DNA from 3 places in the Agrobacterium sp. rho-13.3 genome. Region 3 is predicted to be linked to each of the others. Evidence: predicted binding sites of a transcription regulator. Region 3 holds the regulator's gene; each other region holds the start of a gene.

Region 1 (10,431 bases), 660 kb from region 3:
TCAGGCCTTTCACGTCTATCTTGCTGATGGTCGACTCGACATCGACGCTTTGCGCGAAGCTGTTGAACGGAGCGAACAGGCTTGCCGTGGCAAAAAGTGCTGCAATCATCAGGCGCATCGCTATAGCTTTCTTAAGGCTGCTGAAAAACTTCGTCTGCAACAAGATTTGCCTCCCGAATGTGGCGGAATTCGCCCGCAAGCATGACATTTTCGGTGCAATTGATGAACGGATTTTAACCTTTTATCAAGCCCTTAGGAACGTTCGACTTCCTATATTATGCGTGCACCACCTGTCCGGCTCATGAATCGTCAATCAAGCCGGACATGACGTTATGGGCTATAGTTTTCGATTTATAATATATTGTGCTTTACACGGTATAGCAGGGACAAATGCAATATATTCGAAGGACAAACTGAGTGGATGTTTGGGCTAACATTGGTGCGTGCCTTAACGGAATTCTCAAAAAAAGGGCTATTTCCGCCCTTATGGCACTGGCCATGGCTGGCATCATAGTTTGTGCTTTCAACGTCATAGACCACCGAAGTGCTGTGGCACTGCGGGAGGATATGAAAGTCCACGCCCAGTACGCCGTCGATCTTTTGCACGACAGCCTCGTCACACGCGTTCGTCACGATATCAGGACACTCACGTCGCTCGGATATTACGCAAGCCTGACGACACAAGCCGCGCCACACGGTCTGGACGACATGGCCGACTACCAATTGCAGCAGAGCCAGTATCTGATCAGCATCGGCTTTGCGCCCGATTTCCAGCTTCGCAATGTCTACCCATCGCAATCGGCATCCGATGTCCCTCGCGACAAGATCACGGCGATGATGACGGAGCGCCTCACCCGGCTTGCCGGAACGGACGAAGGCAAGGCGCTGGCAGACGCGCCAATCGTAGAAGCGGTTGCGGACGGCAAGCTCATGCTGATTGTCGGCATCAAGGGGAATGTGGCAACATCAGATGACAAAGCTGGTGCCATTCTTGCCGTCGTCGACACCCCAGACCTTCTGAAGACGATCGGCTACACGCCCGGAACGAGCCTCGACAGTCAATCCAACGCAATCAGGTTTGAGATCAGAAACAAGTTTACCAATGAGCTCATTGCCGCCGCGCATGGGCCACTTGATGAAAACCCCGTTTCGAAAGCCGTGGATTTGCCTGGCGCACGGTGGGAAATTCACGCAACACCCTATACCGGGTGGGAAGCCGCACAGCCGTCCTATCGTTCGCTGCGCGCCACAGCCAGCATCGCAGCCGTTTCGATGTTGCTGCCGATTATCGTGGCTGGCCTTCTTCTGTCAGAGCGAAACCGGAATATTCAGGCACTTCGCGCTCGCGAAACCAAACTCCTTGAACTCTCGCAGCGCTTCAAGCTGGCGATGGATTCGTCCAATATCGGCATATGGGAAATCGAAAACGATAGCTCGCGCTGTTACCTGGACGAACGTGCCGCAAGTCTGCATGGGTACCCGATGCTTGAGCAGCGCCCGATCCTGAATGAGTGGCTGACGACGCTGGTTGCGGAAGACCGCTCAAAGGCCGCCCGTTTTTTCTTCAACTGTTCCTCCGGGCAGCAGACCTTTTCCGAGGTCTACAGAATTCCCGTATCAGGTGGAACGGTGCGTTATCTTCGCTCTGCCGGGTCAAGCTATATCAAGCCGGATGGGTCACATCAAACCACCGGCATTCTGTGGGACGTGACGTCCGACATGATGATGGCACAGCGACTCCGCGAATCAAAAGACACCAGCGACATCAAAAATGCCGAGCTTGAACTGGCGCTTCAGGAACTCTCAAGCCGGGAGCATGAACTGGAAGAACTGTCCGGGCGGTTCAAACTCGCCTTGGAATCCTACAATTGCGGCATTTGGGAAGCCAGCCACGATTATGCCAGCGCCGTCTGGAACGAGCGCATGTGCGAATTGTATGGTGTCCCGCCACAGGCTGAACGACGCGTGACGCTTCAGGACTACCTCAATTGTCTGCACAAGGATGACCGCGAACACGCTCTGGCCGGTCTCACCGACTTTAGCGGCACCGATATAAATCCCGGCCGCACCAGCACGCAACGTATCATATTGCCTGATGGCAGCCTGCGTTATGTCAGGGTTGTCGGCCGTTTTCACACCAAACGCGATGGCTCCAAAAAGGTTGTCGGCATTGCGTTTGATGTGACCGCAGACGTTTTGCTGTCCGATCAATTGAAAACCGCCAAGGACGAGGCGGAAGCGAAAAATACCGAGCTTGAACAGGCCAAGACCCGTATCGAGCACAACGCCCTTCACGATCCCCTCACCGGCCTTGCCAATCGCCGCAAGCTGGATGAGGAACTGGATGCCCTGTCTTTGCCAGCGCACGGAGAGCGGAAACGTTTCGCGATTCTCCATCTTGATCTGGACCGCTTCAAACAAATCAACGATACGCTTGGCCATGCCGCAGGCGATGCCGTGCTTGTTCACGCCGCCGGCATTCTGAATGGCAATGTCAGAGCCGGAGACGTCGTTGCGCGCATCGGCGGTGACGAATTCGTTATTCTCATCAAACATCTGGGCGACAAGGACCATATCAAGTCCATCGCCACGAAAATCATCACGTCATTTGCACAACCCTTTGATTTCGATGGATTTACATGTCGCTGCGGTGTGTCCATCGGTATTGCATTCGGGGAAGTCAGCGCGGCAGATGCCCGCAGAACACTGATCAACGCCGATCTGGCGCTGTATCGTGCCAAGGCGTTGGGCCGTAACAGATACGAGTTCTTCACACAGAACCTTCAGGCCGAAATTGTCAGCCACAAGAGAATTGCAGACGAGATTTTGTCCGGGCTTGAAAACGGCGAATTCGAAGCTTGGTATCAGCCGCAATTTTGCGCGCATTCCCATCACCTCGCAGGGGTGGAAGCACTGGTGCGGTGGCGCCACCCTACCCGTGGCATTCTGACGCCCGACAAGTTCCTCAAAATTGCTGAGGAGTTGAACGTCGTCTCGAAGATCGATCAGATCGTTCTGCAAAACGCGCTGAATGACAAGAAAATCTGGAGCATGAAAGGCATTGATGTGCCGCGTGTTTCGGTCAACGTCTCGATCCGCCGCCTGCATGACGACCACCTGATCGAAAGCCTCAAGGCGCTGTCCATCACCCCCGGTGAAGTCACGTTCGAACTGGTGGAATCGATTTTCCTCGATGAGAACGAAGATATCGCCACCAGCAATATCGAGCGCATCAAGGCGCTGGGCATCGATATTGAAATCGACGATTTCGGTACGGGGCACACCTCGATCATCAGCCTTTTGCGCCTGAAACCTAAGCGGCTGAAGATTGACCGGCAATTGGTCATGCCGATCCTGACCTCACCGCAGGAGCGTTCGCTTGTGCGCTCCATCATCGATATCGCCCATTCGCTGGGCGTGGAAACCATTGCCGAGGGTGTGGAAACGCAGGACCATGCCGTTTTGCTGAAACAAATGGGCTGCGATATGCTTCAGGGCTACGCCTTTGCCAAACCGCTTCCCCCGCATGAATTCGCAGAATTTGCGACCGGAGGGCAATGGCGCAAGGTTTCGTAAAGAAGCTGCGTCCCCGAACCGTTTGCGCAAAAGAAAGGCTTTTGCCTTCCCGGCTTTTTACACTATGAAAAGGCCGCCTGTTTCTAGAAAACGCGTTCCGCTTGCGGAATGCCGCTGCTTCGGTCTGATCATATGTCGCATAATACCTTCGGTCATCTTTTCCGCGTGTCCACCTGGGGCGAAAGCCACGGACCAGCCCTTGGCTGTGTTGTCGATGGGTGCCCACCCGGCATCCGCTTTACACTGGCCGAAGTTCAGGCGTGGATGGACAAACGCAAGCCCGGCCAAAGCCGCTTCGTCACCCAGCGCCGCGAAGATGATATCGTCAAAGTTCTCTCCGGCGTGATGCTGGATGAGGATGGCGAGACGATGATTACGACAGGCACGCCGGTGTCCATGCTGATTGAAAACACCGACCAGCGCTCCAAGGATTACGGCGAAATCGCCAGAAGCTTCCGCCCTGGTCATGCCGATTTTACCTACGACCTGAAATATGGCATCCGCGATTATCGCGGCGGTGGACGCTCCTCTGCCCGCGAAACAGCGGCGCGTGTTGCTGCCGGTGCGCTGGCCCGCAAGGTGGTGCCGAGCCTCAATGTGCGTGGTGCCCTCGTGCAGATCGGCAAACACAAGATCAACCGCGCCAACTGGGATTGGGCGCAGGTCGACCAGAACCCGTTCTTCTGCCCGGATGCGCAGATGGTTCCCGTTTGGGAAGAGTATCTGGATGGTATCCGCAAGGCCGGTTCCTCCATCGGTGCGGTCGTTGAGGTCATCGCAGAAGGTGTTCCCGCCGGCATCGGTGCGCCGATTTACGCCAAGCTCGATCAGGATATCGCCTCCAACCTCATGTCGATCAACGCCGTGAAGGGCGTGGAGATCGGTGAAGGTTTCGCCTCCGCCGAACTGACCGGCGAGGAAAACGCCGACGAAATGCGGATGGGCAATGATGGCACGCCGATTTTCCTGTCCAACCATGCGGGCGGCATTCTGGGGGGCATCGCCACAGGTCAGCCAGTTGTTGCGCGTTTCGCCATCAAGCCCACCTCCTCCATTCTGACGGAACGACAGTCCATCAATGCCGATGGCAAAAATGTCGATGTTCGCACCAAGGGCCGTCACGATCCATGCGTGGGCATTCGCGCCGTGCCGATTGGCGAAGCGATGGTGGCATGTACCGTTGCCGACCATTATCTGAGAGATCGTGGCCAGACCGGCCGTTTGAAATAGGAGCCTGACCATGGCGTATGATCAAAAGCGTGTCGTTGAAGCTATCCGCGCCTTCGAGGCAGGCGAGATCGTTGTCGTCATGGATGATGATGACCGTGAAAACGAAGGCGATCTGATCGTTGCGGCGGTGCATTGCACGCCGGAAAAGATGGCCTTCATCGTGCGCCACACCTCCGGCATCGTGTGTGCGCCCATGCCGCGTGAAGAAGCAAAGCGCCTCAACCTCAACGCCATGGTCGCGGAAAACGACAGCGCCCACACCACCGCGTTTACCGTGTCGGTGGATTTCAAGCACGGCACCACCACCGGCATTTCCGCCAGTGACCGCAACGTGACAGTTCGCAATCTGGCCAATCCCAATGCGGGTGCCGCCGATTTCACGCGTCCCGGCCACATCTTCCCGTTGATTTCGCGTGAGGGCGGCGTGCTGATGCGCTCTGGCCATACGGAAGCCGCGGTCGATCTTTGCAAGCTGGCCGGACTGCCGCTGATCGGCGTCATCAGTGAGCTGGTCAATGATGACGGCACCGTCATGCGCGGACCACAAGTGTCTGCTTTTGCAGATACCCACGGCATGAAGCAGGTGTCTGTTGCTGATCTCATCGCCTATCGTCAGCGCAAGGAAACGCTGGTCCAGCTGGAATCGGAATTCACCATCACCACTCCCTATGGCCCGGCAAAGGCGCACACCTATTCGCTGCCTTGGGATCCGATGCAGCATATGGCGGTGATTTTTGGTGATATTCGCGATGGCGTGGATATTCCCGTGCGCCTGCACCCGGAAAACGTGGCCGACGATATTTTCGGCAACAAACAGCCCGTGCAGCATTACATGCGAAAGATTGCCGAACAGGGACGCGGCGTGATCATTTATCTGCGGGAAGGTTCTGTCGGCGTTGGACAGGTCAGCGACCCCAGCCGCAACCGCAAGAAAACCAGCATCGACGAAGACCACGCGCAGGCCCGCTCCCGCGAACATGAATGGCTGGAAATCGGCCTTGGCGCACAGATTCTCAAGGATCTCGGCATCAGCTCGATCAAGTTGCTAACCTCTCGCGAACGCCACTATGTGGGCCTCGAAGGTTTCGGCATCGAGATTGCTTCGACGGATATCGGGTGATCCTTAGACGCCGTACCCATAAATTTTCCGTCATTCCGGCCTTGAGCCGGAATCCAGCCGCGCGTCTGCGCGGGGAGAAGGCTGTTTTGCGATCAAGGACTTGATCGCACTGGATGCCGGATCGAGTCCGGCATGACGGGCGTGATGTTACCCCTCAAGCCACCCCGCCAGATAACGCACACTCTCCACGCCCGTAAACTTCGCAAGTCGGCTCAACTCCGCATCAAGCTTTTCCAGCCTGCCAGTCGAAGCCCGCACGCCCTTTTCCAGCCAAAGCCGCCTCACATCCAGCGTTCCACCTTTGCGCTCTGCCTTCATATCGATGCGGCCAATCAGCCTGTCGCCCTCCAGAAGCGGGAAGACGTAATAGCCATATTGCCGCTTCGGCTCCGGCACGAACACTTCGATGCGGTAGAAGAAACCAAACAGCCGCTCCGTGCGGGCGCGATTGCGCAGCAGGGGATCGAACGGACTTAAAACCCGGATGCGTTGTGGTGGCGCGGGTTCCGCCGCGGCATCGCCCGTGAACCCTTCAAACGCGTAGGACGGTCGCTCTTTGCCGCCATCGGCTGACATCAGCGAAACCTCGCAAAGCTCATCCCGATGCGCCACGACCCAGTCCCTTGCCTCCTGCGCCGAGACGATGTCGAAAAAGGCTGCGATCTCTCCAGATGTTGCGAAACCCAGCCGGGTCAGCGCCTCACGGCAAGCCCAGTCCACAAAGACATCATGGTGCACGTCCAACGCATGATGTTCAGCAGGAATGACGCGCTCGGCAAGGTCATACACCTTCTGAAAATTGACCCGGCCGGAAATCGCCAGTTTGCCGGTGTGCCACAGATATTCCAGCGCCGTTTTGGAGGGATGCCAGTTCCACCAGCCCCCGGATTGATGATCCTCGGCCTTGGTGTCCCGCGACATCAGCGGCCCGTTTTCGGCAATGCGCCGGTAGGTTTCCTCGAATGCGGCATCGAAACCCTCGCCGTGCCATTTGCGCCAGCGCTCCTGAATGATCGGTTCGCGACGGCGGAAACGATGTTTCCAATAGGGATAGAAGGTCGATGGCAGGATCGACGCGTCATGCGTCCAATGCTCGAACAGCGCCCGGTCTTTTTCGATCAGCTCTGTGAGGTGATGCCGTTTATAGGTCTGATTGCGCGAAAAGATGATCTGGTGATGGGCGCGCTCCACCGTCGCAATACTATCCACCTGCACAAAGCCGATATCCGTGATCAACCTCAACAGGTCCGCCTTGTTCATGGCACGACCTGGCGGCTCGGACAGCCCTTGCCGCGCGAGGAAAATACGTCTTGCTGCTTCATTCGAAATCAGAATCGCCATGGCAAAAGCCTAGGGTTGCGCGCCCGAAAAATCAATGTTCTTTTTTTGTTCTTGATTTTACTTGGCCGTTCATATGTTTATAGAAGCGGCAAGGGATTTTGGGGAATTGGGTTTGGACATAGGTTTTCACGATGCGGGTGTGGCCTTCGAGCGGCGAGTGGCTGTCGAGCCCCTGACGCTTTCGCTCCATGAACGGCGCATCGGCATTATTGGTCTCAACGGGTCCGGCAAGACCACATTTGCGCGGATGATCAACGGGCTGACGAAACCCACCAGCGGTCGCGTGACCGTCAACGGGCTGGATACGGTCACGGATGGTCCGTCGGTCTTAAAAGATGTCGGTTTTGTTTTCCAGAACCCGCAAAATCAGATCATCCTGCCGATTATCCGCGATGACATCGCGTTCGGCCTGAAAAATCGTGGCGTGGACAAGTCTTCGGTCGAGGCCGCAGTCGAAGCAACATTGCAACGCTTCGGCATAGAACATCTGGCCAAGCGCCGCGCGCACGAGATTTCCGGTGGTGAATTGCAACTTGCGGCACTTGCCGCACTCACCATCACTGGCCCGAAAATCCTCATCATGGATGAGCCGACCAATCAGCTTGACCTCAAAAACCGGGCGCTGGTGGAAAAGACCATGGCTGGGCTTGAGCAGGATTTGTTCGTCATCACCCACGATCTGCCACTGCTGGAGAGCTTTGATCGTGTGCTTGTGTTCCATCAGGGCAGGCTCAGCGCAGATGCCTCTCCCTCGGAAGCCATCCGCCTCTATCGGGAGCTGGCGCTGACATGAGAAGCCTGCACGTCGAAGGCACCGGCTGGCTCTACAGGCTGTCGCCGCGCATCAAGCTCATTGCCCTTGCTGCCTTCAGCATCGGCTTGTTTCTGACGCGCGACCCGCTGTTGTTGGTCGCAGGCCTGTGCCTTGCCCTCTTCGTTCTGTCGCAAGCACATCTGGGCTGGCGCGAAACGATTTTGCGATTACGTCCGGTTTTTCTCACCATCATCGTCATCGCGCTGTTTAGTTTCCTGCTGATTTCCGCACTTGATGCGACGATTGCCCTGCTGCGTCTCTCGGCCCTGACCCTTTTGGCAACGGCGATCACCGCCAGCGTCAGCATTTCGCAGTTCATGGACGAGATCACCTTTGCGTTGCGTCCGCTGGAGAAAATCGGCTTGGCGAAAGCCGCCGATGTCGGGCTTGCAGTTGGCCTCGTCATTCGCTTTGTGCCGGAGGTGGTCAATCGCTACGAGACGTTGCGCGATGCCCACCGCGCACGCGGTATAGAGGCAAAGCTGCACACAATTCTGGTGCCGCTGATTATAATGACGTTGAAGGACGCCGATGCGATTGCCGATGCCATTGACGCGCGCGGTTTCAGAGGCCAAACCTCGTTTTCAGATATTTAAAGCCAATTGCGTGCAAGGATTGACGCAACACGCTTTAAATCTTTGTTGTTGCGCATGTCGTTTCGCAAAACCGCAGCGTAGTTTTGCGCGACATGCTTGAGAGGGGAGCATAAGACCCATGAAGACACGTGACCTCGTTTTGATCGCGCTATTTTCAGCCATCATCATTGCGCTTGGCCTGTTGCCACCTATTCCGCTCGGTTTCATTCCGGTGCCCATCACCGCGCAATCGCTCGGCGTCATGCTGGCCGGTGTGGTGCTGGGTGCAAAGCGTGGAACGCTGGCTGTTCTGCTCACCATCCTCATTGCCGCCATCGGCCTGCCGGTTCTTTCCGGTGGTCGCGGCGGTCTATCCATTTTTTATACGCCAACAACCGGTTATCTGATCGGCTGGATCGCCGCTGCATTCGTCACTGGTTATCTTTCCGAGCGTCTGGTCAACCGTGATCAGACGGCGTTGGTGCAAGGCGTCGGCTTCTTTCTGGCCAGCGTCATCGGTGGCGTTGCCGTGCTGTATGCTTTTGGCATCACCTATCTCGGCTTTGCGGCTGGCATTGGTTTTACCAAGGCATTCATCGGCTCCATGGCCTTTATTCCAGGCGACGTGTTAAAAGCCGTGCTTGCAGCCTTGGCTGGTCGTGCCGTGATGGCTGGATATCCACTGCTGCCGCAGCGCGCCTGACACGGCCGTCAAAATTGTTCAGGAGTAATGGCTATGGCTACACGGCTTTACGAGCACCCGATATTCCTTGAACACATTACGCCAGCGGGGCACCCGGAGCGCCCCGACCGGCTGCGCTCACTCAACATTGCGCTGGAACATCCGAATTTCGAGCGGCTGGAGCGGAAGGAAGCACCTCAGGCCAATGAAGATGCGGTGTTGCTGGCACACCCTGAAAGCCACCTGATTTCGGTCATGCGCCAAATCCCGGAAGAGGACGGCGAGATCAACCGCATCGAGGCGGACACCTACGCCTCCTCCAAAAGCCTGCAAGCGGCGCTCACCGGCATCGGCGCTGCCATGGCGGCGGTGGACGATGTTTTTAGTGGCGCCGCAGACAATGTTTTCGTGGCCAGCCGCCCGCCCGGCCACCATGCGGAAACTGAAAAGGCCATGGGCTTTTGCTTTTTCAACAATGCCGCCATTGCTGCCCGCCATGCGCAAAAGACCTATGGCGCAGAGCGCGTGGCCATTGTGGATTGGGATGTGCACCACGGCAATGGCACGCAGGATATTGTCTGGAACGACCCATCCGTGCTGTTCTGCTCCACCCACCAGATGCCGCTTTATCCGTGGAGTGGCGATAAAAACGAGACCGGCATCAAGAACAATGTGGTCAATGCGCCGCTTTCGCCCAACACCGGCAGCGACCATTTCCGCGAGGCATTCAAATCCCGCGTGTTGCCAGCGCTTGCCGACTTTTCGCCGGACCTCATCATCATCTCGGCGGGTTTTGATGCCCACCACCGCGATCCGCTGGCACAGATCAATCTGGTGGGTGAGGATTTCGATTGGGCGACCGGGCGAATTCTGGAGATGGCCGACAAATATGCCTCCAACCGGGTCGTCAGCCTGCTTGAAGGTGGTTATGATCTGGAAGGGCTGGCGGAATCGGCGGCCATGCATATTTTGAGAATGATGAAGGGTTGAACATGACGGAAAATGCCAACACAGCCGATGTCAGCGGTTATTCTTTCGAAAAGGCTGTCGCCGAGCTGGAAAGCATTGTCGCCCGTCTGGAACGTGGCGACGT
Region 2 (10,431 bases), on a different replicon from region 3:
CCCGGCAGAATGCCAAAAGCAATTCGAGGCCTGCCTGGGCTTGGATCGAATAGGTTTCAGGCGAGGGAATGGATATTTCCTCCGTCTCGCCCGCCTTTCGGCCGAGCGCGACCTGCCACCATGCTGCCTCAGTCTCGACGAAATGCTTGATGCTCAAGCCAGGGAAGGCGGTCAGATAAGGCTCGATCTCACCTCCGGCTGGGGCCGCCATCACGATGGTCTCGGTCAGAACGGGTACCAGTACCTTCGGGTCAGGTGGCGGCGGATTGGTCTGGCGCGCCGCATCGCGAAACTCATACGGCCTTTTTTCGTAGCTTGCCGCCAATGTATCACCGCTGGCGCGCCCGATCTTTATCCCACGCCCTGCAAAGACCACGCTGTTGGGGACCGGCCCGTGTTTCTGACCTGTTTCGGTGAGCTTGAGGGAAAGATAAATGTCACCGACGAACATGTCCTCCTGCGGCGGATAAACCGCCTCAATGCCCAGACGGCCGATCGTGCGGTTCCAAGCCCGTGCGACCTGATCGGTTTCATTCTCTTCAGGACTGCGAAAAGGGTCGATCAGCCAATAAGCTGCCACCGCCACCACGATCGCGGCGATCGTCGGCGTCCAACGAAATAGGGCGGCGCGATCGACCACTGGAACCATCGCGAGGATATCTTCAAGTAAGGTATCCGGCTTCGCCGCCGCTGGCGGATCAGCAGGAGGCTGGGGTGGATTGACGGGCGGCGGCTGAACCAGATCGTTGTTGGGCATCCGATGTCCTCATTTCAACGCCGTGTTGATCGCTGACGTCCGCCGCGCACCGAGCAGGGTAGCCTGCGATCGGGCGAGAATCAGCGTCTGATCCTCATAGGCGCTGTCAAGCTGATAGCGACCAGCGCCGTTGCCAATCAGCGGCGTATAGACGGTGTTTTGTGCCAGCGAAAAACTCTCGGTCAGGCAGAGATTCGGATCAAAGAAGCCGGCTTTCGTCGTATTGGGCGAGGGCAGGGCGGCCTCAGCGAGGTTCGCATTATAAAGAGTGCCGTCAGAACCGAGAAGCGCATTCCAGTGCAGGCGAAGTTTAGTCCCGCTGCCTAACACGGTGACCACATCCTTGTCGTTGCCACCACGGTCGTCGTCAAGTTCTCTTGAAAAGCGCGCTTTGGCATGCAGCGTATGGAGCAGATAACCGATAATATGCAGCATCCACACCAGATCGTAGGATTTCACGTCATCGTCCGCTGCAGAGGACAAAGTTTCCGTGAACTGCCGCAATTGCGTCAGTGCATTCGGCGCGCGGACCGGTGTTTCATCGGCGATGAACGGAATGCCGACATGATGCCAGTAGTCATGCACCAGCTTGTCGCTGTAGCCGGTGTCCTGGCCGGTGATCTTATCTTGCGTATAGGCCGGATCGCGCTTGATGTCGTCGGCAATGCCTGCGTTCCATTGGCCGTATGCCGGATTAGGTATCGTCATGTGATCGATCTTCGACCGCACGGCGGGATCCAAGCGCTGATACGCACAGGCCGCGACCGTCATGTGACCAAGGTCCCACGTAGCCGTCGCCGGTGTGGCGGATGCGGTGAGCGCGGCAACCGCAAGCATGCGAAAAAAACCTTCACAGCCTTACTCCTGAAAGAAATTCTCCGTCATGACTCCGATAACCTCAAGTTGTGCCATTGTCTAGTGACTAGACTACCCGATTACTGGGCCATCTTAAAATGGTTTGTTGATATATTTTGATGAGGAACTAGGGCGTTGTGACCCCACCATCGCCTCTACGTCCACTGGCGAGCGCCGACTTGCAATGACGGGCTGCCGGCCGGCAGTCCTAGTGGTAACACTAGAAGCAATCATATGATGAAACATCCCATCGAGGTTGTCACATCCGAAGAGCGCCGTCGGCGCTGAACACAAGAGGACAAAGAGTGGCTCGGCGCCTTAACCCGCTCACCAAGCTTGGTATGCAACTCGACCGTGCGAACTCTGTCTGCATAGGAATAAAGGAACTACCTCTTGGTGGTCCAAGTTTTAGTCCGCATCCCCCTGGAGACCTGGTCCCCTCACAAGCTGTTTTTCACGACGCCAATCCAGGACTTTCTAGAGTCGATTAGTTTACCGTTCGTGTCTAATTTCCAAGTTGATCGGGTTACGGATCCGCCAGGGTCGTTGTTGCTAACGTTGCCGCCGATTGAGTCACATTGTCCGCTTCCAATTTCGACGACGATGTCAACATGGGAATTGAACATGACCCCCTTCGTCAATGCAGATACCGCTTCCGCGTACGTCTTTGGAACGGACGAGACACTTGAATCCCGGCGAGAGTTCCATATGAGGTCCCCAACCGCAACGCCACTCGCGGCTGGGTCAGTTAACTGAAGCCCGGCATTGGAAGACTTCTGTTTGCGAATCCAGTTGATGTAGACGGAGTGCTTGGCAGACGGCTGGAAGTGTCCGCCTGCATTTGCTTCCTCGAAGCACCAGCTTATGAATGCGCCAGACCACGGCTGCTTCGTCAGTCCATCCCAGGTCGGATGCCCTACGACTTTCCAGTATTCTGTCACTCGGGATCGAAAGCCAGCCTCGTATTCCTCAGCGCCAATCTTCCAGTTGTCGTTCAGTGCTCTGGTCGAGTAACCGAAATAAGCCCATTCGCTGAGGGCGTGATTCACTAGCTCTGTTACAAACGGTGTCATGGTGCCCTCGCTTACTGAAAATCACGATGTTCAGTTGACCACTTTTTGGAGGCAAATCCCGGTTCAGCCTTGAGACCTGCCCTCAAAGTTCTGATCCGCTCGGCGTACTGCTCTTCCCCGATTTCCAGTAGTTTATCGAGCGGTTTCGTGCTCGCCAGAGCGCGTTGCAGGGTCGGAAAGGTGTTGCTGCCGCCGCGTCCGTGATGCAAGATATCGAACGCTACGCAGCATTCTCCTGCGGTCCTGTTGTCAAGGTTCAAGCGCCTGTCGAGACGATCCATATATTGTTGGGCGACGCTAACGCAGTGGTGCACCTGCAGTTGCCTGACCTCTATGTGGTGTGTGGTCCAATGAATTAGCTTGGCCGCCGCGATAATTTCCCGGTCGTCGACAATCTCATCTGCCTGGTTCAAATACTTCTGCAATTTCTGAGTCGAATTGTCGTCCTCAAGCTGTACTTCAGTCATGAGCTCGACCGAGCAGATACGTCGGTTCTCAACAACCAGATTGGGAAAGTATTCCTCCGCTTCTGCTCGCTCCAGCATCGACCTGAGGAATTTTACAAAGTCACCATTTGGAACATGAGCCGCGAACTGAAATGCACCAAAAGTGAATGCGGCGCGGTCGTAAGTGTTCAGTACGATGAAGCTGGAGCGAGATTCCGCTTGCGCTGTTGGAGCCAGGAACTGCGCCCAGAATCCGAATTCTGGATAATTTGTAGGGTCGTATTTGACTTTTGTTATACTGGCATCGTGGTCGTTTTTGAGGCCGACCCTGCCTTGGTAGGACACCTGACGGCCTACGTAGAACTTTGTTCCTCCATTAGCTTTACAATAAAACTCGCGGCCCTCTCTTATGATCGTGAAATCGATAGACACGGCACCCCTCCAATAGAAAGCATTTTTAGGGAAATTATTTCAACTATTCAGGGAGTCAAGTAAGAACGCAACCTTTTATCGGAAATTTTTACTGTTGCCCTACTGCGGCAGTCTTTCTCACCGAGGTCGCTGGGTTTGTCTGAACTGTTTGGGTGGGTTTTCGTCGCTAGCGGCACTCATTTCAGTGACAAGTGGAGAACGGTCATGACCAATTCCTAAACTTGAAAATGGCTTACTTGCAGGCGATTGGTCGCTAACGCCTACTATTCATCTGTTTTCCTGTCTGGCGACCCATCGTACTGCGCATACGCGTCCAGCATCATTTGCGTATAGTCGCTCGTGCTCGAGGTTGTCTCGCCAATACCCGGCCAGTGAAAAGGTATCGTGGACCACATCGATACAAGTTCAATCTCGATTCCCAGTTGCGCTGCTACAATCAAAGCCTGAACCGGCTCTTTGCCCTCCGGCCACAAATCTTCCTCGAGCGCTATGCAGACGTCATTTTCATCATCGACACTAATCAGCGCCTGAAGAGCGCCGAGTCTCTCAGTGATATTTGTGGCGTCGTCAAGCAGAGCGCTTCGGAGTAGAAGAGTGATCTTTTCGCTATTCAGTTCGATTTTGGGTCTGTCATCGACCACACGAAAATCCGGCTCGCCCCTGTCCACGCCGCCGTCAACTTTCACCGGCGGGAGAGACGTCCCATCATCTTCACACCAGAACGCTGTCTCGAATATGTCGAGAGGCGATGCCCCGCACCCCGGGCAATGCCAAAGATTTTTGGCGATTTGGGTGCCGGTGATTTTCCCGTCGCAATGCATGCAAAACCACAGATCTGACTCGTCGCCCCACAGCGGATGGCGGACGATGCCGTTTGAGTCAGGTTTTGTGGACCGGCGGGGCCAATCTGTCGAAATTTCCCCTCGAACCTGGACAGCAAGATCATTCGCCAGACCAAGCGCCTTTTGCAGAAATTCCGGATCAAAGACTGGGCAATGCCTGTCATTTTCAGGCGATGTCTGGACGATCGGTGCGGCGCCAGGGTTTTCGGGAACCTTGATGCTCCACCCGTCTCCTGCCATGATGACGTCGTGGGAAACCACTTGAAGGCGGTATGAATGACCTCCAATTACACCATGTTTGGCCTGTCCGAGGAATTCGAAGCGGCGGGCCATCGCTTCAGCGTTTCCAGTCTGAAAATCTTCCAGCGGAAAGGCTTGTCGAACGAATTCTTCGACACTTGCTATTTGTTCGGGATCGGGTGTCCAATCATTCTTGCTCGCGGAGACGAGTTTTGTCCAATTGGCAAAACCCAGTTTTCCCGCGACTAAATCTAAGGCCTGGACTTGTGTGAGCCCTGTGGCCCGGGCGTATCGTTTTGCAAGATGCTTGATGCTGCTAAGTTTTTTATCGGTCATATCCATATCCTGAAAATGATCCGACCATGTGCCCGCTGATGGCCAGACCATGCCATTTGGCAAGGAATGACACTTATGTGATAAAACGCTGAACTAGCTTTGCGTGGCGGGCACACCGGCCCGCGTATAGGGCCACCCTTTTTATGCCAAGTATGGAGATGACCGTCAAGTCGAGCCGTACTCAAACCCAACGATTTGCAAACGCACGCCGATTACAGAGGGCATTACCAACTCACCTACCTAAGTCACGAGATCAAAGTCGCGTTCACTCTTCTTCCAAACGAAGCACTGGCGGCGCGGCTGAGCTCGGAATGTCTTTTGGTCGATCTGGATCATCAGGCGACGCGGTGTGTGTATGATGAGCGTGCTGATTTTGACGTCAATTCCCGTTTTATAGATGACGCGGATGCCATCTCAACTGTCTAAGCCCTGCGCTCAGTCGTATCTCGGCGTGTTTCTGTCTTGTGATATGGAATATGTTAGCCACGGAGATTTTACATGTTAGCTTTTTGTCCGTGTGGATACTTTGCCTGCTGATAGAATTATTCGCGCTGCCTTAATGGCTGGTCTTGGTATCTTGCGAAACTGAAGTGTCTCAAGAGGATGCTGTCAGCCGAGGCAAAACACGTCGGCATTGTCTTGCCGCTCGCGTAGCCCCTTATATGCCGCATGGCGAAGTTTGCCGTCGCCCGTCCAAGCACGAAACTCTATCTCGGCAATGAGGGTCGGATGCACCCAGACGATATCGGCCTCTCCGACATAGGCCACCGGCGGCTGCTTCTGCTTCCAGCGCAGTTTGTCCAGCATCTTGCGCAGCCTGGTGGCCTCAGTTTGGCTGAACCCTGTCCCGACGCTGCCAACATCGACGATCGTGCCGTCGCGATAAGCGCCCAGCAGCAGTGAGCCAAAGCCGGTCGGCGACGCGCTCGATGGCTCGTAGCCGACGATGAAGAACGCCTCGCTTGCAACGCACTTGACCTTTACCCAGTCGCCCGTCCGACCTGAGCGATACGGCTGGTCGCGGTGTTTGCCGACGATCCCTTCCAGCCCAAGGCGGCAGGCATGTTCGAGCAGGACCGTGGGATCGGCGTCGAGGGTTTCCGATAGCCGGATGGCACCTTCCTGCTCCTTCACCGTGTCCTCAAGCAGATGCCGGCGTGTTCGGTATTCGACGCCCCGCAGATCATGGCCATCGAGGTAAAGCAGGTCGAACGCATAGAGGATGGCATCGGAGGCGCGCGTGCCGGGCTTTTTGCCCGACGCGCCAAGAGACTGCTGCAGCAGCCCGAAATCTGATCGCCCTTCTTGATCGAGGACAACGGCCTCACCATCGATGATCATCGTCGCTGGCCCAAGCGCGCGTGCCGCTTCTTTGATCGCAGGAAACCGGTGTGTCCAGTCATGGCCGCCACGGGTCAGAATTCTCACGCGCTGCGGCTCGATATGGACAGCAAGGCGGTATCCATCCCATTTCACCTCCCAGGACCACTCGGGCCCTTGTGGCGGATGTGCCTTCAGCTGAGCAAGCGTTGGCTCAACACGCTCCGGCATGGGATCGAACAGCAGCTGTGGCTGAGCCGGATTGCGCTTGCGGCGAGGCTTTGAGCGGATCTTTGCTTCGGTATCACGAAGGAGCGGTTTGGATCTCGGAGGCTTAGTCATATTCTCAGTTCAACAGAAAAAGCTTAAGGACATTATGACGATCCGCATATTGTCCCCGCTATCCACCGGGCAGCGCCAAAGGGTCAAAATTTCTTTGTTGCCGCTACGCAACTGATTCTCATGCAGATTCTCAAATTTCTAAAGTTCGGAATAGTCTTCGAACAAATTCGCTGCCTTGACTCTTTTCTCGCGCAGGAACAAAAACAGAACATCTACATTTGCACGACATGATGTCGGCCTGCCAACACGACCTTGAAGGGAGCCGTGAACGATGACTGCTGCCCGCGCCCCAAGGGTGTCAGACGGCGTGATTGCTGATCTGCGTGAGCGTATCGCCTCGCTCGAAACCACCACACTGAAAAAAGCCGGGTGTCTGTCTTTCGGCGTGCCCGAAATGGATGCCGCTCTACCAGGCGGGGGTCTCGCCCACGGCGCGCTTCATGAGTTTGCCGGAGGGGGACCTGGTACTGTCGATGGTGCGGCCGCAGCCCTTTTCGTGGCTGGCATCGCCGCACGCACGAAGGGACCGATCATCTGGTGTCTGACACGACCGGATCTGTTTTTTCCGGCGCTGGCGCAGGTAGGCCTGCACGCCGACCGGGTAATCTTCGTCGAGTCCGACAGGGAAGAGGACGTGCTTGCCAATATGGAGGAGGGGCTTTCTTTCGGAGGTCTCGGCGCCGTCGTCGGTGAGCTCGTCCGCTTACCCATGGTCGGCTCGCGCCGGCTGCAGCTTGCAGCCGAGCGCACAGGCACGATGGCACTGGCTGTTCGCCGTTGGAGGCGGCAGACCGAAGCCAATGATTTCGGGCAGCCGACAGCCTCGACCACCCGGTGGAGGGTGAGCGTGATACCGTCGGATGATCTTCCGGTCCCCGGCGTTGGAAGGCCGCGTTGGTTTGTGGAGTTGATACGCGTGAAAGCGGGTGAGTGTGCTGAGTTTCTCGTGAGGGCGTGTGATGACAAGGGTTGTCTCGATCTATCTACCCGATCTGCCGACCGATCGCATTCGCCGCGACGATCCGTCCATTCCGCCTGAACAGGCGATTGCCGTAATTGCCAGAAGCGGATCGAAACGATGGGTTTCGGCGGCCGATTTGGCTGCAAGAACAGCAGGCGTACATGTCGGTATGCCGGCGGCCAAAGCGCAAGCGTTGTTTCGCGGCCTGATGATGGTCGACGCAGACTTGAGTAAGGATGCCGCTGCGCTGGAGCGGATCACGCTTTGGGCTTTGACACTCTATTCCCCGATCGTTGCTGTCGACGGATTGGATGGGATTGTCATGGATACCGAGGGTGCCGATCACCTGCAGGGTGGTGAACTGCCGATGGTCACGAAGATTGCAAACCAGTTCATGGCAAAAAAGCTGACAGCCCGTGTGGCGGTTGCCGATACTTGGGGTGCTGCCCATGCCTGCGCGCGTGCCATCAGCCGGGAAACCGTTATCGTGCCGATCGGAGAGACCGTGCGAGCCGTTGAAAAACTGCCGATTTCGCTCTTACGTCTGCCGCCGAAGATCGTCAGTGACCTTCACACACTTGGGTTCCAGTCCATTGGAGAGTTGGCCAACACAGCCCGCGCGCCATTGACCCTGCGCTTTGGTCCGGAAATCGGCCGCCGCCTTGATCAGATGTTCGGACGGGCCTCCGAACCGATCGATCCGATCCGGACCGTCGATCTGATCGAGGTCAGCCGCACGTTTGCCGAACCGATCGGTGCTGCCGAGACGATTGACAAATATGTCGCTCGCCTCGTTATCCAATTGATCGACGAGCTTCAGAAAAAGGGGCTTGGTGTAAGACGCGCCGACTTGATCGTCGACAAGGTCGATGGCACCCGGCAGGCGATCCGCGCCGGCACGGTCAAACCGGCTCGCGATGTCGCCTGGCTGACCAAGCTGTTCCGTGATCGAACGGAAAAGATTGAACCGGGGTTCGGCATCGAGAAACTGACACTGGTCGCCGTGATGGCCGAGCCGCTTGAAGAGATGCAGAAAACGTCGGGTCTGGTGAAAGAAGAGGTCACCGACGTCTCACCGCTGATCGATATCTACGGCAACCGCGGCCACAGGGTTTTCCGGGTGGCTCCGGTGGCCTCCGATGTCCCCGAGCGTTCGGTCCAGCGTATCAGCGCGGCTGCCGATCCGGTCGCAGTGTCGTGGGTCGATCACTGGCGACGGCCGGTCAGGTTGCTTGTGCGACCGGAACTGATCGAGGTGATCGCCCTTATGCCGGACCATCCGCCCGTGTCGGTCACCTGGCGCGGCAAGCGCCGCAAGGTGAAACGGGCAGACGGGCCTGAGCGCATATTCGGCGAATGGTGGCAGCGCGACAGCGAAATGGACGCGGTGCGCGATTACTTCGTTGTCGAAGACGAGAGCGGCGAGCGCCTGTGGGTGTTCCGGTCCGGCGATGGCGTCGATCCAGAGACCGGAAACCACCGGTGGTTCGTGCATGGAATATTCGCATGAGATATGCAGAGCTTCAGGTCACGACACAATTCTCCTTTCTACGCGGGGCAAGCTCGGCGCAGGAACTGTTCGAAACCGCCAAAATCCTTGGTATCGATGCTGTTGGAGTCGTTGATCGCAACAGTCTGGCGGGCATCGTTCGAGCGCTGGAGGCGTCGCGCGGGACAGGGGTGAGGCTGGTTGTCGGCTGCCGTCTGGATCTCGCCGATGGCATGTCCGTACTGGTCTATCCCACTGACCGCACCGCTTACTCCCGGCTGACCCGGCTGATCACACTCGGCAAGTCGCGCGGCGGCAAGAACAATTGCGTCCTGCACTGGGATGATGTGATTGCCTATAGCGAAGGCATGATCGGCATACTGGTGCCCGATCTGGCAGACGATATCTGCGCGATGCGCCTGCGAAAAATGGCCGATATATTTGCCGACCGTGCTTATGTTTCGCTATGCCTGCGCCGCCGGCCGAATGACCAGATGCGGCTTCATGAGATTTCCAATCTGGCAACACGGTTCAAGGTGAAGACGGTCGTTACCAACGATGTGATGTTTCATGAACCGGGGAGGCGGCAGTTGCAGGATATTGTCACCTGTATTCGAACCGGAACGACCATTGACGACGTCGGTTTCGAGCGCGAGCGCCATGCCGACCGCTACCTGAAACCACCCGACGAGATGGAGCGGCTATTTCCCCGTTATCCAGAAGCCTTGGCGAGGACCATGGAAATTGTCCATCAGTGCAAGTTCTCGCTCGAGGAGCTGACCTATCAATATCCAGAAGAAGCGATCGTGCCCGGCAAGGACGCTCAGGCGTCGCTGGAACACTATGTCTGGGAATGTGTGCCATCGCGATATCCGGAAGGTCTGCCACCAAATGTGCTGAAAACCGTCCGCCGCGAACTCGATCTCATCCGCACCATGAAATACGCGCCATATTTCCTAACGGTGTTTTCGATCGTGCGCTTTGCACGATCTGAAGGAATCCTGTGTCAGGGTAGGGGATCGGCCGCGAATAGCGCCGTCTGTTATATTCTCGGTGTGACCAGCATCGATCCATCCACCAATGATCTGCTGTTTGAGCGTTTCATCAGCCAGGAGCGCGATGAACCGCCAGATATCGACGTGGATTTCGAGCACGAACGGCGCGAGGAGGTCATCCAATGGATCTACAAGACCTATACACGAGAGAAGGCAGCACTCTGTGCTACCGTCACCCGTTACAGGGCAAAAGGCGCGATCCGCGATGTCGGCAAGGCGCTTGGTCTCCCGGAGGACGTGATCAAGGCGCTGTCATCGGGCATGTGGTCCTGGTCGGAGGAAG
Region 3 (10,431 bases):
ATTTTTTTCGTCGGAATGCGCACGATTTTTAGTCTGTTTCCCGGCTTTTCCCAACGCTGGCCCGTCAAGAAAATATCGGCTTTCGCCGCGCTGCTCATGACGCTGGCATACTACCTCATTTCCGGTTTCGCGGTGTCTGCTGAACGGGCATGGCTGATGATGTCGATCATGCTCATCGCCGTTCTGGTCGACAGGCCATCGATCAGCCTGCGCAATGTCGCGCTATCGGCAATCGTCATCGTCATTTTGTCTCCGCATGAGGTGATGGGACCGAGTTTTCAGATGTCATTTGCGGCAACGCTTGCGCTTGTTTCAGGATATGCATTCTGGAGCAGATGGCGGAGTGAGCGCGACAGACTTGTCATCGCAACGCCCCCTTGGTGGTTGTCGGTTGCTTTCAAGTTTGGCACCATTATTGGCGGTGTCGTCATCACGTCCCTGATCGGTGGCATTTCGACCGCGATCTACTCTATAGAGCATTTTCATCGCATCACCGCCTTTGGGCTGGCCGCCAACCTTGCCGCCATGCCAGTCATGTCACTGATCGTCATGCCTTTTGCTTTGGTCGGAATGTTGCTGATGCCGTTTGGGCTGGACGCTCCGTTCATCAAAGTCATGGGTTACGGCATGGCCGTTGTCATCGATATTGCCAAAACCGTTTCGAGTTGGGGTGGCGACACCACAATCGGTCGCCAGAATGGCTGGTTTCTCGCCGTTTCGACCACAGGATTTCTGCTGGTAGCGCTGTTGCGAACACGACTTGCCTTCATAGGCTTGCCGTTTATTGCTGCCGGATTCGTAATGTTGCTCACGGAGCAATGGCGCAGCAAACCGGACCTGCTGATCTATGAAGACACGTCGCTTGTCGCGCTGTTATCGACAGATGCCGTTGCATCGACAAAGCCGCGTGCCTCCGGTTTCATATACGATCAATGGGCGAGGGCACTGCCTTTGCCGGATCGTCACAGGCCACCTGAAATGCTCAAGGTAAAAAAGTCACCCGCCGGTGACGATACCGACAGTGAGGCGGACAACGATGGGACACGGTCATTTGGCATGAGTGAAGCCGAGAGAGCGAAACACAAAAAAGAAATGCTGGCCGCTCTATCCAAACCGGATGTTTTCACCTGTCGCAAAGACATGTGGTGCATTGCACGGTCCGCAAAAGGAGCAACCGTCGCCGTCATTACCGATACGGCTCTGACTGGAGTGGCTTGCGACATCGCCGATATTGTGGTGATGGCGCGCAGAACACCGTTTGACACATGCAGGTCAGGGGCGATCCTCATTAGCCGGGATACATTGCGGCGAACAGGTTCCATGGAAATCTGGCTTGGTGAGAAAGGCCAACCCGTTCTTCAAGCGACCGCGGCGATGTATGGCTCAGATCGCCCCTGGACCATGCACCGTAGCTATAATTGGCGCCGTGAGAGTTTCGATACGGCAATACCAGTTCACATCGAAAAGCTTCTATCTCTCACACCGCGATGATGTTGTGGTGCCAACGAAGACAAACTGGCTCCTGGCACTATTTCCCGCGCAGATCCTCTGTCCACTCTCCGGCAGCTTTTGCCTCGGCCTCATGCTCCGGGTCACGCCATGTCTCCTGCAAGGCTGCGTCTTGCCATTCCTGCATTGCGGTTAAGGACAGGATATTGGTTTTGTAATGCTCTGAGGCGGCAGACAGTGGCGTTCCGTAGGTCTGAAAGCGAAAAACCACCGGGCAGAAAAACGCGTCCACGGCTGTGAACTGCTCACCGGCCAAAAACGGTCCGCCGAACAATTCCAGACCTTGCTGCCAAAGCGCGTCGACACGCGAAATGTCTTTCTGCAAGCTTTGACTCATTGCGGCTGGACGGATGCGAAGACCAACACTCATGGGGTGATCGTTACGCAATGCCTGAAAGCCGGAATGCATTTCGGCAGCAGCAGAACGAGACCATGCACGCGCTTTCGCATTGTCCGACCAGACGCCCTTATGCCGCTCTGCCAGATACTCGATGATCGACAGCGAATCCCATACCGTCAAATCACTCTGGACAAGGCAAGGAACTCTTGCCGTTGGTGAAAATGTCGAGAAGTCATGGTTCGAACTGCCAAACGGCATCAGCTTTTCGTTGAACGGAATATCGAGCGTCCGCAGTAATACCCAAGGCCGTAATGACCAGGAGGAGTAGTTTTTGTTGGCGATATAAAGGTCGTACACGTCAATTCCCTCGGTTGCACCACTGTACTAGCGCAGGAAAACTCAATGACACATGCATTCCGCCTAATGGCTCGCTTGAAATTATTTGATGTTTGAAGGTTTCACGCTTTCAAAACAAAACGTCAGAAAAACACGCCACTTTTTTCACGTGCCGCACTCACAAACCAAAAGCATTGCGGTAAATTCGTGAGCCAGCTAACGAATATCTTTCACCCAATCAAATGCGAATGAAAATCTTCGCTAAAACTGCTGGAAAAGCAGCAAAAACGTCAAATCACTTAGTGATAGCGACGGATAAGACCCACCAGCTTACCTTGAATCTTCACCCGGTCAGGTCCAAAAATCCGGGTTTCATATGCAGGGTTTGCCGCTTCAAGCGCGATCGATGCACCTTTGCGGCGGAAGCGCTTGAGGGTTGCTTCTTCGTCATCGACGAGGGCTACGACAATATCACCCGGATTGGCTGTGCTTCCGTCGCGAATAATGACCGTATCGCCGTCGAAAATACCGGCTTCGATCATCGAATCGCCTTTAACTTCAAGCGCATAATGCTCACCCGAACCCAGCATATCCATCGGAACGACGACATCGTGGGTGTTGTTCTGGATGGCGGAAATCGGTACGCCCGCCGCGATACGGCCCATAACAGGGACGCTGACGGCGTTCAAAACACTATCATTCGAGGGCTTCGGAGGCGCAGGCTCGACTGCCTTCGGTTTACCAAGGCTGCCTTCAATCACGCTTGGGGAAAACCCGCGCTGTGGCTTGATGCTCGGTGAATAAGCCTCGGGCAATTTGATGACTTCCAGCGCGCGAGCGCGATTCGGTAGCCGGCGAATAAACCCGCGCTCTTCAAGGGCTGTAATCAGCCGATGAATGCCGGACTTCGACGCAAGATCGAGTGCATCCTTCATTTCATCAAAAGAAGGCGGTACACCGGACTCCTTCATTCGCTCGTGAATGAAAAGAAGCAATTCCTGCTGTTTGCGCGTGAGCATGAAGAAGCACCCTTGGGATTCGAGGCGAAGATTCGCGAAACAAATACAGAACGAACACTATATGTTCCATATGTGTTCTGCAATCCCTTAAAATTCGGTGAAGTATGGATCGGCGCCCCGTTGACGAGTAACTTGCTGGCACCATGGCTTGCTGCTAAGTGCGTTGCCAGTCTGAGATAAGGGGCCGATTATTGGCTTGCGCCTGTAATAATACCCGTTTGCTTCCGAGGAAAGACGATGAGTGTGACGAATAATCTGAAAGTGGTTGCGGGCGAGGGTGCCGGTGCTGTGTCTTTCTCCAATGCCGAGCGCTTCACATTGATAGCCGGGCCATGCCAGATGGAAAGCCGTGATCATGCTTTCATGATTGCCGAAACACTGGCGGAACTGTGCGGCAAGCTGGGTATCGGGCTGGTCTATAAGTCCTCTTTCGATAAAGCGAATCGCACCTCTCTTTCCGGTCAGCGCGGCATTGGCATCGATAAGGCGCTCGACGTTTTTGCTGAATTGAAGACGCAGTTCGGCTTTCCGGTTTTGACGGATATTCACACGGAAGAGCAATGCGCCGCCGTTGCGCCGGTTGTCGATGTTCTGCAAATCCCTGCGTTCCTCAGTCGCCAGACGGACCTTCTGGTTGCGGCAGCGAAGACAGGACGTGTCATCAATGTCAAAAAAGGCCAGTTTCTAGCGCCTTGGGATATGAAGAACGTGCTGGCCAAGCTGAACGATAGCGGCAACCCGAATGTGCTGCTGTGCGAACGCGGCGCATCGTTCGGCTACAATACACTCGTTTCGGATATGCGTTCCTTGCCGATCATGGCATCGCTCGGCGCGCCTGTTGTTTTCGATGCGACTCACTCCGTGCAGCAGCCCGGCGGGCAGGGCGGCTCCAGCGGTGGACAGCGGGAATTCGTGGAAACGCTTTCGCGTGCCGCTATCGCTGTGGGTGTGGCCGGTCTGTTCGTGGAGACTCACGAAGACCCGGACAATGCGCCGTCCGATGGCCCGAACATGGTGCATTTGAAGGATATGCCGAAGCTGCTGGAAAAGCTGCTGGCCTTTGACAACATCGCCAAGGCGGTGTGACGGGTTTTGGCCCCAATTGATTTTTATGAAAAACCGGCGCCTGAAGCGGGCGCCGTCATTGTAATTTCTTCTGCATGGTCTACAGCGACCGGAGAAGTTTAATCGAGCAGCCCTTTCTGGCGCCCTGTTTTATCGCGCAACCCATTCGAAAAGTGCTTCACAGTTTTCGGTATGCGCTTTAAGACAGGCAACTGAAAAATTCTGTTCCATTCCCAAGGGAGAGACCATGACAGCCATTACCGACATCATCGCACGCGAAATTCTCGATAGCCGTGGCAATCCAACTGTCGAGGTGGATGTCCATCTTGAAGACGGTTCCTTCGGCCGTGCAGCGGTTCCATCTGGCGCATCGACGGGCGCGCATGAAGCCGTTGAATTGCGCGATGGTGGCAAGCGTTACCTGGGTAAAGGCGTTGAAAAGGCCGTTGAAGCCGTCAACACGGAAATCTTCGAAGCGCTTGATGGTCTTGATGCTGAAAGCCAGATCTACATCGACCAGACGCTGATCGCGCTGGACGGCACACCCAACAAGTCGCGCCTCGGCGCGAACGCCATTCTCGGCGTATCGCTTGCTGTTGCCAAGGCTGCTGCCGATGCGACTGGCCTGCCGCTTCACCGTTATCTCGGTGGTCCAAACGCGCATCTGCTGCCAGTACCGATGATGAACATCATCAACGGTGGCGCACATGCCGATAACCCGATCGATTTTCAGGAATTCATGATTCTGCCAGTTGGCGCGGAAAGCATCCGTGACGCTGTGCGCATCGGCGCTGAAATCTTCCACGTTCTGAAAAAGGAACTGTCTTCGCAGGGCCACAACACCAACGTTGGTGACGAAGGTGGTTTTGCACCAGGCCTGAAAAGCGCGCCTGAAGCTCTCGATTTCATCGTGAAGTCGATTGAAAAGGCCGGTTACAAGCCGGGCGACGACGTTTTCCTTGGTCTGGATTGCGCTTCGACGGAATTCTTCAAGAACGGCAAATACGCGCTGGAAGGTGAAGGCCGCACGCTGGAGCCTGAAGCCATGGCGGATTACCTCGCTGAACTGGCCGGCAAATACCCGATCATCTCCATCGAAGACGGTATGGCCGAAGACGATTGGGAAGGCTGGAAGTACCTGACCGACAAGATTGGCTCCAAGGTTCAACTGGTTGGCGACGATCTTTTCGTGACCAACTCTGCCCGCCTCCGTGACGGTATCAAGATGGGCGTTGCAAACTCCATTCTCGTCAAGGTCAACCAGATCGGCTCGCTGACGGAAACGCTTGATGCTGTCGAAACGGCGCACAAGGCCGGTTACACGGCTGTTCTGTCTCACCGTTCTGGCGAAACCGAAGATTCGACGATTGCCGATCTCGCTGTTGCCACCAACTGCGGACAGATCAAGACAGGCTCGCTGTCGCGCTCTGACCGCCTTGCAAAGTACAACCAGTTGATCCGCATTGAAGAAATGCTCGGTCCACAGGCAGCTTATGCAGGTCGCTCTATCCTTCGCGGATAATTCGACTCACCAATTTTAAGAAAAGGCTCGCAATTTGCGGGCCTTTTTTTGTGCATTGCGGTGGTTGGGGATTTAAGGTCAACGGATGGTTAAACAAATGCAGCTATGGTGGATGCAGTAGCGCGTTTGAAGGCTGTTTCAGAGTATGTGGACCAAGCATCACAAGAAAAGACGTTTTGGCCGTCTTGTCGTTCCGGCAATCACGGTCGCCTTCCTTTCCTATTTCGGGTATCATTCCATTCATGGCGACTTCGGGCTTCAGGCCACGGAGCGGCTGGAGCGTCAGCGTATCGCCAGAACGGCAGAGCTTGCGAAACTCACCAAAACCCGCGTTGCACTGGAACGTCAGGTTGAATTGATGAGCGATGGGTCGCTTGAGCGCGATATGATCGATGAAATCTCGCGCTATCAGCTGAATATGTCGCGTTCAGACGAAATCGTCATCATGAACACATATTTTTGATTAACCTAATTCCGGTTAATCAACTTTTTTAATTTATTCACAGCTACTTAGCGAGAATATGAGCCATGCGTTTATGGCATTGCTGCTTCGCGTTTTCTTGAATAAGGTGCGCTCCAATCCAACCATTCTAATGGCAACTCAGGGAGGGATGAATGGCGCCGCGAAAAACCGCGACCGTATCCGGCCGAAAGACTACGGCAAAGACAGCCGCCAAGGAATTTACTGGCAAGAATACGCCGGACTTTGGCAAGGATGAAGAGCTGCACGCTTATCGTGAGATGCTGTTGATCCGTCGCTTCGAAGAAAAAGCCGGCCAGTTGTACGGCATGGGCTTCATCGGGGGCTTCTGTCACCTCTACATTGGACAGGAAGCTGTCGTTGTCGGCATGAACATGTCGCAGAAGGAAGGCGATCAGGTCATTACCGCTTACCGTGACCACGGCCATATGCTGGCTGCCGGCATGAGTGCGCGTGGCGTGATGGCCGAGCTGACCGGACGTCAGGGTGGTTTGTCCAAGGGTAAGGGCGGCTCCATGCACATGTTCTCGAAAGAGAAGCATTTCTATGGCGGCCACGGCATCGTCGGTGCCCAGGTTTCGCTCGGAACCGGTCTTGCCTTCGCAAACAAGTATCGCGGCAATGACAATGTGTCGGTCGCTTACTTCGGTGATGGCGCTGCCAACCAGGGTCAGGTTTACGAGAGCTTCAACATGGCTGCTCTCTGGAAACTGCCGATCATCTACATCGTTGAAAACAACCATTACGCAATGGGAACGTCGACAGCCCGTGCAACGGCGCAGTCCAACTACTCGCTGCGTGGTTCCGGCTTCGGCATTCCCGGCATTCAGGTGGACGGCATGGATGTTCGCGCCGTCAAGGCTGCTGCGGATGAAGCGCTTGAGCACTGCCGTTCCGGCAAGGGCCCAATCATTCTGGAAATGCTGACATATCGTTATCGCGGTCACTCCATGTCCGACCCGGCGAAATATCGCTCCAAGGACGAAGTGCAGAAGATGCGCGCGGAACACGACCCGATCGAGCAGGTTAAAGTGCGGTTGATTGAAAAAGGTTGGGCAACTGAGGAAGAGCTGAAGCTCATCGACAAGGATGTTCGTGACATCGTTGCCGATAGCGCAGAATTCGCCCAGACCGATCCAGAGCCGGATGTATCCGAGCTCTACACCGACATTCTGCTCTGATCCGGGAAGGGAGACATCATGCCTATAGAAATTCTTATGCCCGCCCTTTCCCCAACCATGGAGGAAGGCACGCTTTCCAAGTGGTTGAAGAAGGAAGGCGACACTGTCGCTTCTGGCGATGCCATCGCTGAAATCGAAACCGACAAGGCAACCATGGAAGTGGAAGCTGTTGACGAAGGCGTTATCGGAAAGCTGCTGATCGAAGCTGGCACCGAAGGCGTCAAGGTCAACACGGCAATTGCTATTCTGCTTCAGGATGGCGAAAGCGCTGACGCCGTTTCTTCGTCCTCGAAGAAAGAAGAGCCGAAGACGCAGGCCGCAAACTCTGATTCTGACGCTGCTGGCGGCAAGACCCGCGAAGCAAGCGAAGAGCCTTCTGCTGCCAAGGAAGCCGCAAAAGTTCCTGCCGCGCCGAAGATCGAAGTTGCTGCCGACCCGGATATTCCTGAAGGCACTGAATTCGTCACGCAGACCGTGCGCGAAGCGCTTCGTGATGCGATGGCTGAAGAAATGCGCGCTGACGAAAAAGTTTTCGTCATGGGCGAAGAAGTGGCCGAATATCAGGGCGCTTACAAGATCACTCAAGGGTTGTTGCAGGAATTCGGCGCTAAGCGCGTGATCGATACGCCGATTACCGAACACGGCTTTGCCGGTATCGGTGTTGGTGCAGCGATGACGGGTCTTCGCCCGATTGTTGAATTCATGACGTTCAACTTCGCCATGCAGGCCATCGACCAGATCGTCAACTCTGCCGCCAAGACGCTTTATATGTCTGGTGGACAGATGGGCGCGCCAATGGTGTTCCGTGGTCCTTCGGGCGCGGCTGCCCGCGTGGCTGCACAGCACTCGCAGTGCTATGCCGCTTGGTACAGCCACATTCCGGGCCTCAAGGTCATCATGCCTTACACGGCTGCTGATGCGAAGGGTCTGCTGAAGGCGGCGATCCGCGATCCAAACCCGATCATCTTCCTTGAAAACGAAATTCTGTACGGCCAGAGCTTCGAAGTGCCTAAGCTGGATGATTTCGTGCTGCCAATCGGCAAGGCGCGCATTCACCGCAAGGGCAAGGATGCGACCATCGTATCCTTTGGTATCGGCATGACCTACGCCATCAAGGCTGTTGCGGAACTCGAAAAGCTCGGCATCGACGTTGAACTGATCGACCTGCGCACCATCCGTCCGATGGATCTCCCGACAGTGATCGAATCGGTCAAGAAAACCGGTCGTCTGGTGACGGTGGAAGAAGGCTTCCCACAGTCATCGGTCGGTGACTTCATTTCCAACAGCGTTCAGCGCGCCGCATTCGATTATCTCGATGCGCCGATCCTGACGATTGCTGGCAAGGACGTTCCGATGCCTTACGCAGCGAACCTCGAAAAGCTGGCTCTGCCCAATGTCGATGAAGTCATTCAGGCCGTCAAAACCGTCTGCTACAAGTAAAGGAGGGGATTGTGAGTAAAATTAAACAAATCCTCCCGGCAACTGAAAATTGGTATCGTGTTCTAGGGTCTAAAGATGCGCCTCAGTTCGAGCGTGTGATCTTCTGGGCTGTTATCAATGACGGTGAAGGTGATGTGATCGCCGGTGTTCCGCGTGAGAATATCGGCGTTATCGGTGCCGTTAGCGAATGGCTTAGCGATGTAGCGGGATATATTGAAATCTCGCCGTCGCAGCTGGATCGGCTGGCGGAACATCCTGAAGAGTTGGAACAATATAATCTCGTTTGGGGGGAGGGCTAGTTATGCCTATCAACATCACAATGCCTGCCCTGTCTCCCACGATGGAAGAAGGCAACCTTACCAAGTGGTTGGTCAAGGAAGGCGATAAAGTTGGTCCCGGCGATGTTATCGCTGAGATCGAAACCGACAAGGCGACCATGGAAGTGGAAGCCGTGGATGAGGGTGTGGTTGCAAAGCTTCTCGTTCCAGCCGGCAGCGAAGGCGTTAAAGTCAACGCCGTGATCGCGATCCTGGCTGGTGAAGGCGAAGATGTAGCTGAAGCTGCAAAGGGCGGCGATGCCGCACCTGCAAAGGCTGAGGCTCCGAAACAGGAAGCCAAGACCGAAGCACCAAAGGCAGAAGCAGCAGCACCGGCCAAGGCTGAAAAGCCCGTTGCCGATCAAGGCCCTGCACCGTCCACGCCACCGCCTGTCGCAAAGTCCGGCGAACGCATCTTCGCGTCGCCTCTGGCACGGCGTCTGGCAAAGGATGCCGGTCTTGATCTCGTCGCGGTTTCCGGTTCCGGCCCCCATGGCCGCATCGTCAAGACCGACGTGGAAAAGGCCGTCGCTTCCGGTGGTGCGAAGGCGGCTCCGGCTGCTGCTGCATCCGCTGGCGCTCCGGCTCCTGCACCTGCCAAGGGTCCGTCGGACGAAAACGTTCTCAAGCTGTTTGCGGAAGGCTCTTACGAACTTCTGCCGCATGACGGCATGCGCAAGACGATTGCCTCGCGCCTGACGGAGTCGACGCAGACCGTACCTTCCTACACGGTCTCGATGGAATGCGAACTCGATGCGATGCTGAAGCTGCGCGCCGAGATCAATGCCTCGGCACCGGTGAAGAAGACGGAGAAGGGCGAGGTTCCGGCCTTCAAGCTTTCCGTCAACGACTTCATCATCAAGGCGATGGCGCTTGCGCTGCGTGACGTTCCGATGGCGAATGCCTCATGGACTTCGACGGCCCGTGTTCTGCACAAGCACGCCGATGTCGGCGTCGCTGTGTCGATCCCGGATGGTCTGATCACGCCTATCGTGAGAAATGCCGAGACGAAGACCCTTTCGGCCATTTCCAACGAGGTCAAGGATCTCGCCAAGCGTGCCCGCGATAAGAAGCTGAAGCCGGAAGAATATCAGGGCGGCACAACGTCTGTGTCTAACCTCGGCATGTTCGGCGTCTCTTCGTTCACGTCGATCGTTAATCTGCCGCAGGCATCCATCGTTTCGATCGGTGCTGGCGTGGAGAAGCCGGTCGTACGCGGCG

Evidence for each region. Region 3 encodes LexA, which represses DNA repair genes until DNA is damaged. Its sites were predicted from a motif close to TGTTCNNNNTGTGTTCNG; they were not measured.
Region 1: the regulator LexA is predicted to act here: its motif matches at 7,303-7,320, upstream of RMR16_RS01950 (energy-coupling factor ABC transporter ATP-binding protein).
Region 2: the regulator LexA is predicted to act here: its motif matches at 6,837-6,854, upstream of RMR16_RS24415 (ImuA family protein).

The regions. Positions count from the first base shown of each region.
Region 1 covers NZ_CP192774.1:415,191-425,621, reverse strand. The annotation lists gene RMR16_RS01975 (DUF1344 domain-containing protein) at 1-118, opposite strand, end outside; gene RMR16_RS01970 (bifunctional diguanylate cyclase/phosphodiesterase) at 499-3,576, shown strand; gene aroC (chorismate synthase) at 3,709-4,806, shown strand; gene ribB (3,4-dihydroxy-2-butanone-4-phosphate synthase) at 4,817-5,926, shown strand; gene RMR16_RS01955 (winged helix-turn-helix domain-containing protein) at 6,074-7,267, opposite strand; gene RMR16_RS01950 (energy-coupling factor ABC transporter ATP-binding protein) at 7,380-8,060, shown strand; gene RMR16_RS01945 (energy-coupling factor transporter transmembrane component T family protein) at 8,057-8,677, shown strand; gene RMR16_RS01940 (biotin transporter BioY) at 8,796-9,359, shown strand; gene RMR16_RS01935 (histone deacetylase family protein) at 9,393-10,328, shown strand; gene RMR16_RS01930 (exodeoxyribonuclease VII small subunit) at 10,331-10,431, shown strand, end outside.
Region 2 covers NZ_CP192776.1:213,608-224,038, forward strand. The annotation lists gene RMR16_RS24385 (hypothetical protein) at 1-757, opposite strand, end outside; gene RMR16_RS24390 (S1/P1 nuclease) at 767-1,594, opposite strand; gene RMR16_RS24395 (DUF2272 domain-containing protein) at 2,053-2,685, opposite strand; gene RMR16_RS24400 (hypothetical protein) at 2,697-3,563, opposite strand; gene RMR16_RS24405 (hypothetical protein) at 3,827-4,981, opposite strand; gene ligD (non-homologous end-joining DNA ligase) at 5,591-6,643, opposite strand; gene RMR16_RS24415 (ImuA family protein) at 6,915-7,682, shown strand; gene RMR16_RS24420 (Y-family DNA polymerase) at 7,603-9,114, shown strand; gene RMR16_RS24425 (error-prone DNA polymerase) at 9,111-10,431, shown strand, end outside.
Region 3 covers NZ_CP192774.1:1,070,656-1,081,086, forward strand. The annotation lists gene RMR16_RS05335 (ComEC/Rec2 family competence protein) at 1-1,491, shown strand, start outside; gene RMR16_RS05340 (glutathione S-transferase family protein) at 1,529-2,206, opposite strand; gene lexA (transcriptional repressor LexA) at 2,485-3,204, opposite strand; gene kdsA (3-deoxy-8-phosphooctulonate synthase) at 3,442-4,290, shown strand; gene eno (phosphopyruvate hydratase) at 4,517-5,791, shown strand; gene RMR16_RS05360 (FtsB family cell division protein) at 5,937-6,254, shown strand; gene pdhA (pyruvate dehydrogenase (acetyl-transferring) E1 component subunit alpha) at 6,407-7,453, shown strand; gene RMR16_RS05370 (pyruvate dehydrogenase complex E1 component subunit beta) at 7,472-8,893, shown strand; gene RMR16_RS05375 (hypothetical protein) at 8,905-9,192, shown strand; gene RMR16_RS05380 (pyruvate dehydrogenase complex dihydrolipoamide acetyltransferase) at 9,195-10,431, shown strand, end outside.